Flexistipes sp.: one gene and its partner. The protein of the gene in region 2 binds, or shares a complex with, the protein of the main gene of each other region. Links are inferred from orthologs where the notes say so. Each region holds a gene or a part of one and is shown on either strand. Other genes may lie near its edges.

Region 1 (10,612 bases), on a different replicon or contig from region 2:
ATGCAATATGAGTGAATACCTGAACCTGAAGACTGAACCGGTTGCAACAATCTGGAAAGACGAAGCCCCTGAAGAAAAAATCCAGTTCCAGAAAGGAAAGCGGGGGTGCATTATCTCCCTTATGACTGCAGCCGCTAAAGGAAAAACTGCTGTTGTGGACTCTGAAACTTTCGGCTGCCCGGGTGGAGGTGTCGGATTGGGCTTCGGAAATCAATATGAAAATTTTCCCGGCGGTACGGACTGTTTTGCAAGATTTCTGTCAAACGGTAACAAAGGATATCCAAAAGGTGAAGCAGTGGCAGAGCAGATGAAAGGGAAAGCACCTGAACATTTTATACATGAATTCCTCCACGGGGAACGCTATGCAAAAGACCCTGAAATAGTTGAAGATTTCATCGATGAGCTGGGTTTCATGGATATTCCGGCTAAATATACAATATTCAAACCTCTCAGTAAAACAGAAGAAGATGAGAAGCCTGTAAGCATAACAATATTCTGTAACGCTAACCAGCTTTCAGCTCTGATAGTTTTATGCAACTATTTCAGAAAAGGGATAAACAATGTGGAAGCTCCGTTCGGTGCCGGCTGCCAATCTGCGGGAATTTTAACCTATCAGCAGTTAAACACCGAGAATCCCAAAGGTGTTATAGGCTTAATAGATATCACAGCCAGAAATGCTGCCAAAAACAGCTTTGGTGACAATATTATGAGTTTCAGCATGACTTATGACCTTTTCAAAAAGATGGATACTGAAGTTACAGAAAGCTTCCTGAGCACTGAAAACTGGGAAAACCTCATAAATTAATCAATGAGAGGTATTTGATTTGAAAATATTATATTTTAAAATATTTTCAGGTTGTTTAAAAATAACAAATCTATATAATTTGTATTACATATTAAATTAAGGAGGTTGCAGGATATGCCGAACAAGAAGTTACTGGAAGCTTTAAAATTGGGTTATGAAGCAGAAAAAGAAGGATTAAGAAGTTATCTCAAATTTGCCAAGGAGACAAAAGTTATCTCCGGCAAGAACATGTTTGTTCAGCTGGCATCAGATGAGGTTGACCATCTGGAGCTGATAGAAAGAATGATTTCCTCTTTGTCAGAAGGGACAACTGTAGAAAAAGTAGAGGTACCAAAGGGGAGACTTTCCAACTTTATGCCGGATCAGAAAGATGTAAGTCTTCAGCCTGTTGAAAAAGGGGAAATCGGAGATGAGGAAGCACTGAAAATAGCCCTGTCCCATGAAAAGAAGGCTATTGATTTCTATAAGGCAGAAGCTCAAAAGGACTACAGCAAAGAGGTTAAGGAATTCTTTACCAAACTTGCAGGCGTTGAAGAAAAGCACTATCAGATCATTGAAGCCGAGTTGGATTTTATGCATCAGGACGGCTTTTGGTTTGATACAATGGAGTTTTCTTTAGAAAAATAGTATAAAAAAGCCAGAGAAGGTTAAGCCTTTTCTGGTTTTTCACATTTTTCAAATATACTGTTCCAGAAAGCCAAATCATTATCCAGGCGCATAGATACAGCTGTATAAAAAGTCTTATTTTTTAACTCATCTGATAACTTCACATAATCCTTTTCAGTTGTTATTAGATAGTCTGCTCCGGATTTTTTCAACCTGTCCGTAAGCCATGTAAAATCCTTCCGCTTATAACTATGATGATCCGAGAAAGATCTGGATGAAATAATCGGGATATTTTTCCCAGCAAGCATGTTGAAAAAATTTTTATTGGTAGCAATCCCGGAGAATGCATAAAACTTGTAATTCTGCACAACATCTAAGGGAAACTTTTCACCTTTAAAATAAAAATCGTCAATTAACATATGGGAGAAAAAAACAGGCTTTGACTTAATATACCTTTTCACCTTATCGGGAATATTATAATCTTTTGCCCTTGTAAATACAATAATATCCGCCCTCTGAAGATTTCGTGGCATCTCCCTGAGATACCCGAAAGGAAAAACAAGACCCGTGGAAACAGGGTTTGAATGGTCCAAAAGTACAATATCAATATCTCTGTGAATTTTTCTGTGCTGAAAAGCATCATCCAGAACAACAAAATCGGGGGAGAAACGCTCCACGGCAAGCTTAAGACTCTTCACCCTGTCTTTACCTGTAATAACAGGTACATTCTGAAGCCTTTGAGCTATAAGGAAGGGTTCATCAGCACATAGTTCTTTATCAACAAGAAATTTCCTTCCGTCGTAAATAATATTTGTTCCTAATCCGATTTTCCCCTTATGCCCTCTCGATAATACACAGACACGAAATCCCCTGTTAAGAAGTTCCGTGCACAAATAGATAACAAACGGGGTTTTTCCGGTGCCCCCCAAGCTGATGTTGCCGACTGAGATTATACGGCACATATCAGTAGTTGAAAATCTCCGTACCCATAGGTACTTCTTTATCAAAGACGCCTGCCGGTATATCCACATTCAGGCGTACATTTTCAAATGTAACTTCCGTGTGATTACCCTTTTTATCCACGCTGTATATTTTTTCCAGGTACTTTTCACCAAAAGTCATCGTAAGGTATTTTAACCCCATATCTGATTTTGGAGTTAACCTGAATTTATCTTCAGCTATTTTTTCTATACTGAAGGAATCCTTAACTTTACTTATATCCACCAACAGCTGGAAAACAATGTTGTTTCCGCTGCTTGATGTAACCTTCTGTCTGATAAGCTGATCTGTGGAACTGTCATAGTATTCCATCGTGTCTCTGGTAAACAGATAATATTGCTCATAAGGTTTGTTATAATCCCACAAAACTTTCTCGTTATTAATAAGATAAATTTCTCCTTCGTAAATATCCTCACCAAAGCCTTTTATCTCTGTTTTCTGGGTAAATTGAGCATGCATCGTATTAATATTTTCAAACCTGTTGATAAGGTTATCAAGACTCGCCGCAAACAGTAAATTGGGTATCAAAAAAGCAGTAATTAACAAAATATTAAATAACCTATTAAACACTTGATCCTCCGTCATTATATCACTAAGATAGTTTTATACTAAAATTCATACGGTGTAAAGTAATGAAAATCCTTCTTGTGGATGATGAAAAACATTTTAAAAATATATTTTCCATACTTTCCAGGAAGTACAAATTCCAGTTCGAATGTGCCGAAAATATTAAAGAAGCAATAAGTTTAATCAATGAAAACAACTTTGATCTGGTGGTAATCGATTACTCCCTTCCTGACGGCAAAGGAACAGAATTAAATCGTTTCATCAAGCTGAACCGCCCAGGTTTAAAAACCGCATTAAGCACCGGCTATACAGACATGGTTGAAAATACTGCTAACGGAGATTTTGATTATTATATCAGAAAAGACAGGATAGTCCTTTTCATGGAAAAACATTTAAATGACTAATGCTGGCCGCTGAAAAGCACTTCTTTTCCTTCCTGAAACAATACGGACTGTATTTTTTTCAGAAGCGGGTCAAGACTGGTTTTCTTTATTGCTGAAACAAGAACGGCTTCAGTATATTCCCTCTCAATCTCAAAAATTTCATCTTCGCTCAGTTTATCAATTTTGTTGAAAACAAGTATTTTTCTTTTCTCATTTAAACCTAGCTCATTTAAAATTTCCAACACAGACTGAATATGCTGCTTATAATGATAACTTGAGGCATCCACAACTTCCAGCAGCAGATCGGAATCATCCAACTCCTCCAGTGTTGATTTAAATGCCCCTTTGAGACCGGAGGGCAGATCTCTTATAAAACCCACCGTATCGGTTATAATAACATCCCGTTCTCTTGGAAACCTGATACGTTTGGAGCTGGTGTCAAGTGTCGCAAACATAAGATTGTCCGAATATGTGTCACACTTGGTAAGAGCATTGAGCAGAGTGGATTTCCCGGCATTTGTATATCCAATAATCGACACAATGGGTAAATTATTTTTCAGCCTTTTACCTTTTTGAACATTTCTGTTTTTTTCTATATTTTTCAGTTTCTTGTTTAAAAAAGCTATTCTATCGTTAATTCTACGACGATCCACTTCAAGTTTTGTTTCACCGGGGCCTCTGCCACCTATCCCCCCTGTGAGTCTGGAAAGGGAATCGTCCCTTGCGCTGAGTTTCGGAAGAATATGTTTCAACTGGGCAAGCTCAACCCTCAGCTTACCTTCATTTGACTTTGCACGTGCGGCAAAAATATCCAGAATCAGCTGCGTTCTGTCTATCACTTTGAGCTCAGTAAAATTTGCAACGGCCTTTGATTGAGCCGGTGAAAGCTGATTATCGAAAATCAGATAATCCACACCGCTGGAAAGAGCTTTGATGACAATCTCCTTTAACTTACCGGAACCCACAATATATTTTGGATTAGGCTTGTTTTTAATCTGATAGAAGGTATCCATGACCTCAATTTTTGCACTGGCAGCGAGTTCTCTCAATTCTGCCATGGATTCTCCGGCTTCATATTTATTACTATAGACACCTATGAGTATTGCACTTTCATATAATTTTGTTTCATGGAGCTGCTTTGTTTTACTTTCAACCTCTTCTTCCAGGGATTTAATAAAACTTGAATAATCCAGCTTCTGGTCGTAGGGGTCTTTATCGGTAAAAACCTCATAGGGTTTATCAGCATCCGGCGGCATAATGTGTGCTGAATGCATTTGAAGGGGATTACCGTTTTCATCCATAGTAACAGCAGATACGGAGTCGAGCCGTAAAAGAACAAGATCGGTAAAATCATCATCTGTCAGTTCTTCATTGTATAAATGTGTGTGTACCAGCCTTAAGCCGCGCAATTTACCAGGCACAAGCGCAAATCTGTGCAGTTTTGGTATAAGAACTTCTTTATTTGTGCCAACAAGTACATATTGAATGGTATTGTTCCTGTCGATCAACAGACCGATCTGTTGACCTGTCTCATAAGAAAGGGAAGTAATGTTTTTTATAAGATCATTGGAAATGATCGCTGTTGATTTACTTTTTCTCTTATCCAGTCTCTCAAATCGCTTTAAAAACTTCGCCTTCAGATTTTCAGTGTAGCCGTATAGTATGTTTTACCTCCGGTTTTTGCTATTTATTTCCTAAACAAAATATTACCTGCTTACTAAAAATCAACAATTATAAATCAATACTTGTATTTGACATATATCGTTTCACTGTGCTCTTCAAGCCAGTTTTCATAAACGTTTTGCAGCTTTTTTTCCCTTATTTTTGAAACGATCTCCTCTCTTGTCTTATTATCAACATCATATTTACTGGAAAACGACTCCACCTTAAATAACTGAATACTGTTATCATTATTGACGCGGAAAACATCTCCGGCTTTTGCATTTTCCAGTTTCTTCTGAATAACTTCAGCAATCTGATCCGGACTTACAAAACCGATATATCCCCCGGATTTTGCAGAAGCAGCTTTTGAAAACTTAATCGCCGTATCCGAAAAGGAATGACTTTCCAAATAATCTTTCATCTTTTTAAATTCATCTTTGTTTTTAACTTCAATCATTCTCAGTTCATACTTGTCTGACAAATCCATTTCAGGGTGCTCATCTATATAATCCCTTATATCTTCGTTAGTAACAACAACCATTGGAGCAATAATCCTGCTCATTATTCTGGATTTCAATATATCCATTTTAATCTGCCACTTATATTTGGCAAGAGTTAGCCCCCGCTCTTTAAGTGCCGATTTCAGCTGCATCATACTGACATTATTTTTGGTTAAAACATCCTGTAAAGCGGCGTTGGTTTCTGCCTCTGTAACTTCCACCCCTTCTCTTTTTGCTGCAATTTCAATCTTGTACTGTTTCACAAGAAAATCGAGTACATTATCATAGTACTCCTGAAGTATTTTATCCTTCTTTTCTTCATTTTCAATAGAATAAATCTGCTTAACCCTTTCCGGGTTAAATGATTCCACCTCATACTTGGTAATCACTTCGTCGCCGACAACCGCCAGTATCTTATCAATTATCTGAGCGTTCAGGGGGTTTTGGACTAAGAACAAAGCTAACATTGTCACTAATAGTAATTTTCGCATTTGACCGTAACTCCTTCGTTAAATTATCCAATAACTCATCTTGTTTTTTGATAAACAATTCCGAGTAAAGTTTACTTTTGATTTCTTTAAAATCAGGTCGGATATTTCTTTTTATATCCACCAGTTTAAAAATATGATAGCCGTAATCAGATTTTATCACACTGCTTACACTGCCTATCCGCATTTCTTTGACCTGCTGGAATGGCGCGGGGTAATTGCTTATATCGACATAACCCATATCACCGCCCTCCTCCTTCAGAGTGCCCACAGAAAATTTCTTTACCACATCGCTGAATGCATGCCTTTGCCTCATAAGCTGTCTGGCTTTTCCGGCACTCTCGGCATTATCAGCTACCAGATGGTATATATGGTATAAAGTCACACCTTTATATCTTTTTACAAATTCATCGTAATAATTTTTCAAATCTTTTTCTTCCAGTTTAATATTTTTAAGCTTCTCAGCTAAAAATTTTTGTATTATCAGCTGCTCCTTTATAACATTACTCAGTCTTCTGATATCAAGAACAGGTTTATTGGTATATGTACTGAGATTTTCTTTACCGAAAGCGGATTTAAAGTTATCCAAGACCCTTTTAACTTTAGCATCGTCCACAGTTATACCACTGTTTTCCGCCTTTTTCAAAAGAAGCTTATGATCAATAAAATTTTCAATAATCTCTTTTTTAACTTCCGGGTTGTTTTTATTTTCCTCATTCATTTCAGAGAGAGTATAGTAAGCGTAGTTTATTATATCTTCAACATAATAAGCATTGTTGTTAATTTTGAGTACGGGCTGCTTTTTTTGAGTAACCTGAGATTTCTCCTCTGCAGGTGTTTTCTTGGAATCATCTGTAACATTTTCTTTCTGCTGTCCGCATCCAATTATAAGAAAAAAACACAATACAATTACTTTAAACATTCACCAACCCCACCATCAATCAATACTATTATGCATATGATTTCTCAAGTGAAAATATCTCCGCCAGACTTTCAAAAAAAGCAATGGAAGTTTCAAGGATATCGTTCTCTTTGCTCACAATGCTGATTTCATACTCAGAACTGAAATTTGCTTTCAGCTGCAGTTCACTGATTAAATTTAGAATAATAGCCGGATCAAGGGTTACATTTTTGTCGAAAGAGATTTTCATTTTACTGCTGAATATGGTTAATTTAATTACTCCGCATCCCGAAGCCAGGTTCTTTATATAAAAGATTTTCAAAAGGTTTTTTACCGGTTCCGGAATATCACCGTAAATCGTTTGGAACTCCTCCATATAATTATCAACATCATCTTTCTCAGCTATTCCAGATATTCTGTTATAATAATTCATTCTTGTTTCCGGATTGGGAACATATTCAGCCGGAATATAGTATGAAACATTCGATTGTATCTCCACTTCATTTTTAATTCCGCCTTTACCCTGAAGTTCCTTTACTGCATCGTGAACCATCTGAAGGTATAATTCATATCCTATATTTGTCACAAATCCGGACTGTTCAGCACCAAGCAGATCTCCGGCACCTCTCAGCTGCAAATCGTAGGAGGCAATTTTAAAACCGCTCCCTAGATCAGACAGCTGCTGTATAATCTGCAGCCGTTTTTTTGCAATCTGATTCAACGCTTCAAGATTATCCACCACGAGATAACAGTAAGCCCTTTTGTCTGACCTTCCAACCCTGCCCTTCAGCTGATAAAGCTGTGCAAGCCCGAAATTACCAGCAGAATTAACAATAATTGTATTGGCATTAGCTATGTCAACTCCGTTTTCTATAATGGTAGTACATACAAGCACGTCAGTTTCCCCTTCATAAAACTTTATCAGGGCTTTTTCCAGCTGGATGGAGCTCATCTGACCGTGGGCAATATCCACCCGGGCATACGGTGCCATCGATTGCACCCAGGAAGCCGTATTGACAATATCCTTAACATTGTTATGGAGAAAATAAACCTGCCCGCCCCTTTTCATTTCATTTTCTATTAATTTTCCGATATTCCCATCCTGCCTTACTATTTTTGTAATAATCGGCAGTCTGTCAGCCGGCGGAGTTTCTATAACACTGATATCTCTTATCCCCGAAATGGAGAGCTGAAGTGTTCTCGGAATAGGCGTGGCTGTTAGTGTCAAAACATCGATATTACTTCTCATATCGCTGATTTTCTCTTTATGAGCCACACCGAACCGCTGCTCCTCGTCTATAACAAGAAGTCCCAAATCGTTAAAATGAACATCTGTGGAAAGAAGGCGGTGTGTTCCTATCAGTATGTCCACCTCACCATCTGCAACCTTTTTTAATGTCTTTTTAATTTCTTTTGGGGTCTTCAACCTGCTTATATAATCAATCTTAACGGGGAGATCGTTGAATCTCTGCCTGAAAGATTCAAAATGCTGCCTTGTCAGAACTGTTGTCGGAGCCAGAACAGCCACTTGTTTACCGGCGGCAACAGCCTTACCGGCAGCCCTGACCGCTACTTCCGTTTTTCCAAAACCAACATCACCGCAAACCAAACGCTCCATAGGATAATCAGCTTCCATGTCTCTGTAAACATCCAGTATAGCTGAAAGCTGGTCCTCCGTTTCCTCAAATAAGAAACTGTTTTCAAGCTCCCTGACCAAAAAGCCGTCATTTTGAAAGGAAAAACCGTTTAAGGCTTTTCTTTCAGCATAAAGCTTCAACAAATCCATTGCCAGCTTTTTAGCACTTTTCTTAGCCTGGTTCTTTAACTTACTCCATTTTGAGCTTTGAAGACTGCTTATACGGGGAGATGATTCACCTGAGCCCACATATTTTTGGATAAGGTTAATAGATTCCAGCGGAACATATAATATTTCACCTTTATCATACTCAAGTTCCAGAAAATCGGATTCAATGCCTCCTATAGATTTGTGAACAAGCCCTTTAAAAATTCCGATACCGTAATCCACATGCACGATATAATCGCCTGCAGAAAGATCGGAAAGTGAAGTTTTAAAAACCTCTTTGTTTCTGCTTTTTTTCCTTTTTTTGGAAAAACCGAAGATATCCTCATCTGAAAAAAGTGCTGTTCGTGTCTTCTGGTCTGTAAAACCACCGCTTACTGTATCTCTGTAAACATAAAAAGAAGGTATTTCCGCCTCATCTAAATGTGAAATTTCCGTTATGCCTACACTGTAGTCTTCACAGAACTGTTTTAGCAGACTGTAAAATTTGCTGCTCCCAATTGCAGCAATAACGATATACTTTTCATTTAACAGACTTTTCAACGTATGTATAAACTTATCCAGCGATTCGTAAACATTTTTGGAAACACCCAGTTTAAGCCTTGGGCTTCCATAATCCGGTCTTGTAAGATCTTCAGAAGTATCAAGCTCTACAAGATGAACAAAAGAGTTCTCATCAATATCATTTAAAACATTTTTGGAGACAAAATTGGATAAAACAAGTTCTTCTTCCCGGGATTCAGACTTTTCCGAAATCCAGTCGTAAAAAACACTTATATAACTCTTCCCGCTTTCCGATAGAAAATAAAGCTTAACATCCTGCCGGGTATAATCGAAAAAGCTGTCCATCTTGTCATAAACAAGAGGTGCAAACCAGTGAAAGCCTGCAAACTTACCGAAAAGTTCGGCCTCCTCAAGTTCCCGCCGTCCTTTTAGTGCTCTTTTAAATTCTTCCGTTTCAAAAATACCTTCTGTTGCAGGCATTAGTTTTATCTTTTCCAGGTTTTCAACTTTTCGTTGGGTATCAGGTTTATAAAGGTAAATCTGCTCAACATCGTCATCAAAAAATTCAATCCTCACCGGCAGATCATACCCCGGCGGCAGCAGGTCGAAGATATCTCCTCTGAAAGCATACTCACCGATACCGTCAACAATTTCAACATTAACAAATCCTAAAATGTCCAGGTAATATATAAATTCTTCTCTTGTAATTTCCGTGCCTATTTCAATATCTAAAATGGAAGAAAGAAATACGTCTTTTGGCGGAAGTTTTTTTAACAGACCATACAATGTTGTAATAACAAGAGAAGTCTCATTATTTAAAACCGCATTAAGGGCATTTGCGCGTTTGGTAAAAATTTCCGGCAAAACCCTTGCCAATTCAAAAGGCTCCTGAAAATAAGGTGGCAATGAGACAGGATTAAGATGTGGTAAAAAGAAGTTCGCTTCATTGACAATCTTTTCATAGGCAGCCGGATCGTCAACAATTATTATATTCAGCGAATTATCATCAACCAGATTTTCTTTTAAAAAATGGAGCTTGGATGCACCCCATAAATGAGTATAACCTTTCATGTTAACAGTATATCTTCACTATTTTTTCTATAATCGAGGTTGTGGAATACCCCTCTTCAAATTTCAGAGATTCCACTCTGCCGCCGTCAGCAGTAACAATGTCCACTCCCACAATCGATTCAATGGGCCAATCTCCGCCTTTAACCAATACATCCGGTCTTATAAATTTAATCAAATCGTAGGGAGTATCAACGCTGAAACAGGTGACAAAATCCACCCCTTTTATATATGAAATAAACTCCATTCTTTCATCAAGTTTATTAATGGGCCTTGTATCACCTTTCAGTTTTTTCACAGAATCGTCTGAGTTCAAAGCAACAACAAG
Region 2 (10,124 bases):
TGCACGTATAATAGAAATTATGGAAAAAGAAGGGGTGATTACGCCGAGCGACGGTACATCCAAACCCAGGGAAGTAATTATAAAGGACTGAATATCCGGGAGGAAAATATGGCCGATTTGTCAGTAAAATATATGGGACTTAACCTGAAACATCCTGTAATTGCCGGGGCATCATCCCTGAGCAAATCCATTGAGGGGATTAGAAAACTTGCATCAGCCGGAGCGTCGGCTGTGGTGATTAAATCGCTTTTTGAAGAGGAGCTGAGACATGATGAGGATTACGGCGATGACTATCACCCGGAAGCATATGCCTATGAAATTTCGGATGCCTTTGTTATGTACGGCACAAGCAACTATTTGAAACTCATAGAAAAGGCCAAAGCGGAAGTGGACATTCCCGTGATTGCAAGTGTCAATTGCCTGGGCGGCAAATGGTGGACTGACTTTGCATCTGAAGTGGAAAGTGCCGGAGCCGATGCTCTTGAGCTCAATATAGCTTACCTGCCATTTGATAAGGATGAAAAACCTTCAGAAATAGAAAAGAAATATTCACAAATAGTTTCGAATGTGAAAAAAGTCGTTGGGATACCCGTTGCCGCTAAAATAGGACAGTATTTTACAAATATCCCCGGTATTGTTTCAGAGATTGAAAAAAGCGGGGCAGACGCAGTTGTAATGTTTAACAGGTTTTACAGACTCGGGATTGATATAGAAAAACTTGAATTTAAACCGGTGGAATTTTTCAGCACCGAAGCTGAAACATACAGTGCACTAAGATGGGTGGGAACAATTTCACCACAAACAAAACTTGATATCTCCGCCACTACGGGTATCCATTCGGCGGATGCTGCTATTCAGCATATTCTCTCCGGTGCTAAAACGTTACAGGTGGCTTCAGCCATGTATACAAAGGGGGAGAAAGTCCTTCAGGAAATTGCTTCCGGAATAGAGCGTTATCTGGATGAAAACGGATATTCTTCTCTTGATGATATCCGCGGTAAAATGGTGAAGAGTTTGGAAAACCGCCGGGCTCTGGAGCGTACTCAATATATGAAAGTAGCCGGCGGCTACGGAGTTAATGTTTAACATTCACCACTTCCCTAATAATGCATCACGGTTTTTTCTGCGTACATTTTGGGGTCTCACCAAATTTGCCCTGATTAATAATTATTACGATTCAGGTAAATTTTTACTTTAATTACGGATAAAAAACAATATAATAATCCTGTGTACGTTAGAAGTTTGCGCCGGCTGGAATATGTTTGAGAAGACCGAGATTTTTTTATGCGGGAAAATGGATTATTTTTTCCTTTCTGTAAATTTTTAACGACATTTATTTACTGAACTCAAGTTTTGTATAGGTTAACCGGAGGTTTGTTTGGATAGGATTACAGCAGAGGAAGCCAAAAGGCTTTTTGAAAGAAATGATATACTTCAATTGGGCAGACTTGCCAATGAAAAAAAGAAACATCTGCATCCGGGCAATTATGTAACTTTTGTGGTAGACAGAAATATTAACTATACTAACATTTGTACATGCAAGTGCAAATTCTGCGGATTTTACAAAGACAAACAGGAAAACGGCGCGTATCTGATTGATCAGGATGAGCTCGCCAAAAAGATAGAAGAAACCACGGCTCTGGACGGCACACAGATACTTCTGCAGGGAGGACTTCATCCCGGCCTTGATATTCAATACTACGAAGAACTGCTGGGATTTATTAAGAAAAATTTTGATATCTGGATTCACGGGTTTTCTCCGCCTGAAATCGATCATATTGCAAAACTGAGCAGTCTTACCATTGAAGAAACATTTACCCGATTAAAAGCTGCCGGTCTCGATTCTATGCCGGGAGGCGGGGCGGAGCTTCTTGTGGATACTGAGCGCTCCCGGATAAGCCCGAATAAAATCAATTCGAAACAGTGGCTTGATATTATGCGTAAAGCACATTCAGCAGGACTCAGGACTTCTGCCACAATGATGTTTAAGAAAAGTGATTCGGTTGATAATATTCTTGAGCACCTTTCAAAAATCAGAGAGCTGCAGGATGAAACAGGCGGTTTCACCGCCTTTATTCCGTGGCCTTTGCAGCCTGATAATACGGAGCTGGATGAAGAACACTCAACTGCTGTCGACTATTTGAAAGTTTTGGCACTAAGCAGGATTTTTCTGGATAATGTTAGTAACATACAGGTTTCCTGGGTTACCCAGGGTGAAAAGATAGGGCAAACCGGCTTGTTTTTCGGCGGTAATGATTTTGGCAGTCTTATGATAGAGGAAAATGTTGTGGCGGCATGCGGTGCAACATACTCGATGAGTATAGACTCAATTCTGCATAACATAAGAGAGGCCGGTTTTGTGCCGGCTCAGAGGGACATGGAGTACAATATAATCAAGGTATTTGATTGAAAAAATTGTTTGATAAAATTGACAATTTTGCAGATCAAGCTAATGTTAAGTATATATGCGCGATGGAGTACATTGATACAATCCGGCCTATGTCCGGATTGAGTTTCAACAGTTATAATAAAAGAGGAGCTGTTAAGGGGTAAAATGAATAAACATATAATCATTAAAGGGGCAAGAGAGCATAATCTTAAGAACATCTCTTTGGAAATTCCCAAAGACCAGATGGTCGTTATTACAGGCGTGAGCGGTTCCGGTAAGTCCACACTTGCTTTTGACACCCTTTATGCTGAGGGTCAGAGGCGTTATGTGGAATCCCTTTCCGCATATGCAAGGCAGTTTCTGGAACTTATGGAAAAGCCCGATGTGGATTCCATAGAATTTTTGTCACCTGCTATCAGCATTGAGCAGAAATCCATAAGCAAAAACCCCAGATCCACTGTCGGGACAATTACGGAGATTTACGATTATCTGCGTTTACTTTTTGCCAGAGCAGGGGAAGTTTACTGTCCTTCCTGCGGGGAGAGAATTCAGAATTACACGGTTCAGCAGATTGTAGATTTTATTATGGGGCTGCCGGAAAAGTCAAAAGTGCAGATATTATCACCCGTTGTCCTGGGTCGGAAAGGAGAGTACAAACAGCTCCTTTCAAAACTTCTTAAAAGCGGTTATGTGAGGGCGTTTGTCGATGGAGAACTGCATCGGCTGGAAGAGGAAATATATCTTGATAAGAATGTAAAGCATTCGATTAGTGTCGTTGTGGACAGAGTGAAGATAAAAGAGGATATCCTGCGGCGGGTTACCGACTCCGTAGAAACGGCGCTCAGATTGTCCGACGGTCTTTTAGAAGTGGATGTTGAGGGAGCTAAGCATCTCTTCAGCGAGCATTTTGCCTGTCCGGACTGCAATGTAAGTATAGCTGAAATCGAGCCCAGGAGTTTTTCTTTTAACAATCCATTCGGTGCCTGCCCGGCATGTGACGGTCTCGGCGAAAAAATGATTTTTGACCTGGACTCTTTGGTTCCTGATCAGAACATCAGCATAAGAAACGGTGCTATTAAACCGTGGGAAAAATTTGATAATTTCCATTATTACAATACACTCAATGCGCTGGCTGAAAAGTACGGCATTGATTTGAACGTTCCGTTCAAGAAGCTTAAAAAGGAACATATTGATATAATTTTATACGGAACCAAAGAGCCCCTGCGTTTGTTTACGTTTAAAGGGGATAAAAAGATATTTTATGACAAAAAATTTAACGGTGTGGTGGGATATCTCAGGGAAAAGCTTTATTCAAACAGACCTTCAGATGTTGAATATGCAAAAACATTTATGTCCAAGATGCCCTGTGACGAGTGCGGTGGCACAAGACTGAGAAAGGAGAGCCTTTCGGTAAAAATCGGAGGAAAAAATATTTATGAAATCTCCACACTCAATATATCTCATGCCTTGGAATTTATATCCTCCACCAGATTTGAAGGTTTTAAAAAGGAAGTTGCCGAAAAGATAATACGGGAAATCGGCAGAAGACTCAGGTTTCTTCTCAGTGTAGGACTGGATTATATAACTCTCGACAGGAAAGCATCCACCCTGAGCGGGGGAGAGGCTCAGAGAATAAGACTGGCCACTCAGGTGGGTTCCGGACTAACAGGTGTTATGTATGTTCTGGATGAGCCGAGTATCGGTTTGCACCAAAGGGATAACGATATGCTTATTTCCACATTAAAGGATTTGAGGGACATCGGCAATTCTGTTTTGGTGGTGGAGCATGATGAAGATACGATATTAAAGTCCGACTATGTTGTGGATATGGGCCCCGGTGCCGGAAGGCATGGCGGGGAGGTGGTTTTCACCGGTTCTCCGGAAGAGTTGAAAGACTGTAAAACAAGCCTTACAGGAGATTATTTATACGGCAGAAACGAAATTGCACTGCCGGAAAAGAGAAAATCTCCCCAATCCGGTTTTATCAAAATACTCGGCGCAAGACAGCATAATATGAAAAATGTAGATGTTTCCATACCTCTGGGGCTGTTTACATGTGTCACCGGTGTAAGCGGCTCAGGCAAATCAACGCTTATTATGGACATTTTGTATCCTTCCCTTAAACGCAGGATACTATCCTCACCGATAAAACCCGGGGATCATGACGGATTAAAGGGGTATGAAAATATAGATAAAGTTATTGATATTGACCAATCCCCCATTGGCAGGACGCCCCGTTCAAATCCTGTTACATACACCGGAATCTTTACAGACATCAGGGATATTTTTGCCCAGACACCGGATTCAAAAATCAGAGGATTTAAACCGGGGAGATTCAGTTTTAATATCAAAGGCGGAAGGTGCGAGAATTGCAGCGGAGAGGGTTATATTAAAATTGAGATGCATTTTCTTCCCGACATGTACGTAAAATGTGATGTCTGCCAGGGCAAACGTTATAACAGAGATACCCTTGATATAAAGTATAAGGGGAAAAATATTGCAGATGTGCTTGATATGACCGTAAATCAGGCTTTTGAATTTTTTGAAAATATCCCTAAACTTAAGAATAAGCTGCAGGTCTTAAGGGATGTGGGGCTGGGTTATATAAAACTTGGTCAGCCTGCAACAACATTATCCGGCGGAGAAGCACAGAGGATAAAGCTTTCTAGAGAACTGATGAAAAGGTCAACAGGGAAAACTCTTTATATTTTTGACGAACCCACAACAGGTTTGCACTTTGAAGATATAAAAAAATTAATAAATATATTTGAAAGGCTGACAAAAACGGGAAATACAGTTATAGTTATAGAACATAATCTGGATGTTATAAAATGTGCGGATTACATTATTGATTTAGGCCCGGAAGGTGGAGACCGAGGGGGAGAAGTTGTTTTTACAGGGACTCCAGAGGAATGTGTGAAATGTGAAGAGTCTTATACAGGCAAATATTTAAGGAGTAAAGTGGAGCATAATGTGGTACTCCAGGACTAAGGCGTTATTTTTAATTACTGTATTCATCTTATCTCTGGCTGCACAGAGTGCAGCATCATTGAAATCTGAATATTTTGCAGCAAAAGATGAACTGGCTGCGCTGGAAAAATCAAAAAATGTTTCTCACAGTGCATATGACAGGGTTGCCAACAAATTTTACAGTATATACAGCCGTGATCCCAAATACTGGCTTGCTGATGATTCTTTATACCTTTGCGGTAAAACCTATCTGAAAAGTTACTGGAGATTTGACAAAAAATATGATCTGAAGAATGCCCTTAAATATTACAGACTTCTCGGTGCAAATTATGATTCGAAATGGGCTGCGGATTCGTATTTAAAATCGGCATATATATATTCGGAACTTAATGATTATATTTCTGCCAAATATATGCTCAGAAGAGCTATTGAAAAATTTCCCGGCTCCTATTCTGCAGAAGAGGCTGAAAGACGGCTTGACGAGATTGAAAAAAAGCTGGGGAATGATAACGAAATCAATGTGAATTTTACTCAGAATAATCCCAAAGAGGAAGCTTTTGATAATGTTGTGAACGGCAGTAAAAACACCGGCAATGATGATGCTGAAAGTGTGAACTCCACAGTTGGTTCCGGAGATATCCTGATAGAAGATATCAGACACTTCAGCAGCAAGGAATACACAAGGGTTGTACTTGATTTATCCGAAAAAGCTGAGTTCGAGAAGCACTGGCTTAAGGCAGACCCATCGCATGACAAACCGCCGAGACTTTTTCTGGATATATATGATACCAGGGTTAATTCCAATATTCAGGAAAAAATTAAGATTAAAGACGGTCTTCTGAAAGCTATACGATGGGGGATTTTTAGAAAGGGTGTAACACGGGTTGTACTTGACAGCCAGAATGTGGAGGATTTTACCGTTTTCAGTCTGAGCAATCCGTCAAGAATCGTAATTGATGTAAGTGACGGGACACTTGTAAATAAAAAGGCTGAGAATAACTGGAATGTACCGGATGACCCATCCACAGATACACTTGCCGGGGTATTCGGACTAAAAGTTAAAACTATTGTCATAGATCCCGGGCATGGCGGTAAAGATCCCGGGGCTGTATATGACGGGTTGCTTGAGAAAAATATAGTTCTGGATATAGGCAAGTATCTCAGGAATTATATTAGAGAAAATACCGACTTGAAAGTTTTTATGACGAGGGAAACTGACCGGTTTATACCACTGGAGGAACGGACTGCTTTTGCCAACAGGAAAAAAGCTGATATATTTGTTTCCATTCACGTGAATGCAGCGAGAAACAGGAGAGCCCGGGGTGTTGAAACCTATGTTCTTAACGTTACAAATGATGAAGAAGCCCTGAAAGTGGCCGCTCTTGAAAATAAAGCTACAGAAAAATCACTTTCGGACTTACAGGGTATTTTGAAAGATATTATGCTTAATTCCAAACTTGAAGAATCTCTTATGCTTGCCCAGTTTGTGCAGGATGATGTTGTGGCTCAGATAAAGAAGAAAAGTCTTGGTGTAAAGCAGGCACCGTTTTACGTACTGGTGGGAGCTAAGATGCCTTCAATTTTGGTGGAATGCGGTTTTCTCTCAAACAGCACCTTTGCTAATAAAATACGCTCTTCTGACTACAGACGCGATATAGCCCGGGGCATATATAAGGGGATAATCGGTTATATAGAAAAGTACAATGGCAAGGGTTAATGTTTTTACGCAAAACAATACGATCTTTTCTTATTTTATTCCTTTCAGTCACTTCGCTGCTGGTGATGCTGAATCTTCTTCTTTCCATTTATCCTGAAAAGATTATTTCATACTTTCTACCTGAAAATTATTCCGTTGCAATCGAAGAAATGCCTTCGGTTTTTCTCCCTTTTTACTTGACTGTATCAGGGCTGGAGGTCAGTTCTGAAAAATTCGACCTGAGTGTCCGTAAAATGGATTTGAAAGCTGACTATAAATCGCTTGTGAATTCAGGTCGCTTCCTTTCGGTAACCGTCTTTGACGGCGGCTTTCGATATCGCAGTGGCCGGGATATAAATGATGTTGAAGTAAGCGTCATTCCCGATATTTTCAAAGTTATTCGTATATATGATACAACCGTAAAATATGAATCTGAGCCGGTAATAGTTACTTTAAATGCCAATAGTCTGTTCTTTGATGGTTTCTCAGGTGCAATCAGCGGACATTTCAGGGAGTCTTCGATATCCTCAGACAGAGCGGAACAGACATTCACAGGGAGTGTAAAAGCACGTTTGCTGGAGCAGAATGAGCTGATTGTTGATCATTTGAAACTGAACGGCAAGGATTTTTATATAAATATTGAAAACGGTAAATTCAGCGAAGGGGAAAATTATGCGGTTTTCGATGGGGCTTTCGATACGGAAGTTTTAAATATTTTTACTAAACTTGATGAGGGGAAGCTTAATGTAAAGGGCAAATATGATTCGGGGAAATTGTCCGCAAGAGCTGAATTAATCAATATAAGAGCGGATAATTTAACAATTGGCGGTTTTGTTGATGTGTATGGGAATATTTTTGAGAAGCTTCTTTTTGAAAGCAGCAAACTAAGCATTTATGGCATGCAAATAAGCTGCGAAGGCAGTTTTATGCCTAAATCTTTTGATACAAAGCTGACCTACCGTTTTATAAAACAGCCTGTTTTGTTTGAGAATAAAAATTACAGGGTAAAACTGGGAGGCGGCAACGCTTCAATCACTCAGAATTTCAGTAGATTCGCCGGGAAATTTACCGTTTCTTCCCATGAACAATACAAAATAAATTACAGAGCGAACCTCCTGAGTAATAAATTAGTGATTGAGCATGCCGGGCTGAAGGCAGGAAAAACACAGTTATCAGGATCAGGGGTTTTTGAGAATGAAAAATTGAGCCTGGATTTCAGCGGTGAAGTTGTAAATAACAAAGATTTACAGGTTCATCTGGATTTCAAACATCATCTGAAAGTTGATATGATGATGACAGCCGGTACAGGCTCGCTGCATCTTACAGGCACTTACAGAAATATTATCCCTTCAGTTTTGTATAATATTCCCACAAAAAGTGTTAGCGGCAAAATAGATATCACAAACAATAACCTGGATTTTACTGCCAACGGAAAGCTTAAAAAAGGGAAAGTCAATGTAGCAGGAAGTATTTCAAAAAATACGCAGAATTATAATATCCATGCATCTTCAGTCCCCTTTAATATGATTCTTGCATATTTTAAAGTAAACTCTGATTTTGATAATCCGGTAACCGGAAACGCAGATATCCTTGTAAAAGACGGTCAGGCGGAAGTTGAAGGTGAAGCATATTTTAATGAGCCGGCAATGCTGCCGTCACATAATATTTCTTATTCATACAGCAGCGGTGTATTGAACATTGATAGTTTAAAGCTTCAGGACAAAAATATCGTCAATGTCGGATTTCTGAATTTTAAAAGGAACTATCTTAAAGGGAGAATACTTTTAGATAGATTCAAGTACAAAGATTTTCCTGTGCTTAAAAATATAAGTTTTTTTATAAATGGAGCCATAAGCGATCCTGCTGTGAATCTTGATTTCAAAATAAAACCTGCTGAGTATTTTGATAATGTTTCCGTTTCGGCAACCGGCCATTTTGACAATATTTTCATAAATGCCCGAAGCAGTCAATTTAGCTTTACCGGCACTGCCTATCCCCTTGAAAGGTCAATAAAAGGAAAAATTGATTTGAAAACAATCAATTTTAATGGAGTAAAGCCTGACGGTTCGTTTTTTGTAAACTCTTCTGATTTGGAAAAGTTTTTGATAAAATCTGACCGATTATCGGTTGATTACAAGCGCTATGAAACACAAATATCAAATTTTTCAATGATTTATGAAAATAAAAAATTCCAGAAAATTTCCGGCATAGTTGACAGTAAATATATTAAAAATGTTCAAATAAAGAACGGCATTGCTGATAAGCATAAATTCAGCGGGGATGTATATTTGGACAATTCAAGTTTGTCAACTTTTTTTCTTAAAGATGCTTATGCATCCGGCAGTTTGAAATTTATTTACCCGTATGAAGGATATCCGGGGGTGTATGGAGATGCGGAAATTTATGGGAAATTATACTCAGATTTTGCAGAACTCCGTCTGAGAAACGTTAATGCGGATATTGTTTTTGATAATCACTCTACAACCGGCCGGGTCAGGGGCCATGAGCTTGATACAGCTTTGACAGGAAATTTTCAGATTCCCAAATATTATAAACCATTGGAAGGTAATGCTTATCTGAAAACAAACAATCTTTATGTTGAAAAATATGGATTTAAAGGGACCCTTGATATTGAAGGCAGTTATTCCGGAAAAGAAAAACTTGTCCGTGCGGATGTTATAATTAAACAAGCCTATTTCAGTCATGATGAGCAGATTCCGGATTCTGTAAGTCAGAAGGGAAAGGGCGGGTTCCCATTTGAGCTTAATATTGATATTCAAACAGCCGAGCCCGTTCAGCTGCAAAATAAATATATTTCCGGCGGACTTGCTCTGGATCTCCATGTGGAAAAAGAGAATCTGATTGATATAACGGGTAGAATTGATGCCGTAAATTCAGAGATAACAGTGGGTGAGGGCAGCTTTTCTGTTACAAAAGGTTATATAAGGTTTATGGAAAATTCCCCGCCGTTTCTTTTTATTGACGCTTCCGGTGAAGAGAATTTCAGCGATTTGCGTTTAAAAATCAAGGGGTTTCTTCCACAATACGAGGTGGAAGTGAGGAGTACAG

What was found.
Region 1: the proteins of uvrA (region 2) and mfd are in contact, whole or in part, in a crystal structure (PDB 4DFC), measured with the Escherichia coli proteins. The link is inferred for Flexistipes sp. from one-to-one orthologs.

The regions. Positions count from the first base shown.
Region 1 is NZ_JAXKVW010000027.1:6,583-17,194, forward strand. The notes cover bases 6,761-10,612. They hold mfd (transcription-repair coupling factor), read right to left. Parts: upstream 10,288-10,612; coding sequence 6,961-10,287; downstream 6,761-6,960. Other genes in these bases: UMU13_RS11560 (peptidylprolyl isomerase), read right to left, coding at 6,761-6,932; rfaE2 (D-glycero-beta-D-manno-heptose 1-phosphate adenylyltransferase), read right to left, coding at 10,289-10,612. Outside these bases: UMU13_RS11525 (DUF169 domain-containing protein), read left to right, coding at 1-805; UMU13_RS11530 (ferritin family protein), read left to right, coding at 920-1,432; lpxK (tetraacyldisaccharide 4'-kinase), read right to left, coding at 1,453-2,442; UMU13_RS11540 (LolA family protein), read right to left, coding at 2,375-2,980; UMU13_RS11545 (response regulator), read left to right, coding at 3,043-3,381; GTPase HflX, read right to left, coding at 3,378-4,868; UMU13_RS11555 (peptidylprolyl isomerase), read right to left, coding at 5,099-5,989; more of UMU13_RS11560, read right to left, coding at 5,940-6,760. UniProt on the Escherichia coli protein: Couples transcription and DNA repair by recognizing RNA polymerase (RNAP) stalled at DNA lesions. Mediates ATP-dependent release of RNAP and its truncated transcript from the DNA, and recruitment of nucleotide excision repair machinery to the damaged site.
Region 2 is NZ_JAXKVW010000002.1:17,958-28,081, forward strand. The notes cover bases 2,217-5,580. They hold uvrA (excinuclease ABC subunit UvrA), read left to right. Parts: upstream 2,217-2,554; coding sequence 2,555-5,380; downstream 5,381-5,580. Other genes in these bases: mqnC (cyclic dehypoxanthinyl futalosine synthase), read left to right, coding at 2,217-2,410; UMU13_RS01825 (N-acetylmuramoyl-L-alanine amidase), read left to right, coding at 5,361-5,580. In the rest of the region: UMU13_RS01805 (DNA translocase FtsK), read left to right, coding at 1-91; UMU13_RS01810 (dihydroorotate dehydrogenase-like protein), read left to right, coding at 109-1,086; more of mqnC, read left to right, coding at 1,379-2,216; more of UMU13_RS01825, read left to right, coding at 5,581-7,076; UMU13_RS01830 (hypothetical protein), read left to right, coding at 7,076-10,124. UniProt on the Escherichia coli protein: The UvrABC repair system catalyzes the recognition and processing of DNA lesions. UvrA is an ATPase and a DNA-binding protein. A damage recognition complex composed of 2 UvrA and 2 UvrB subunits scans DNA for abnormalities.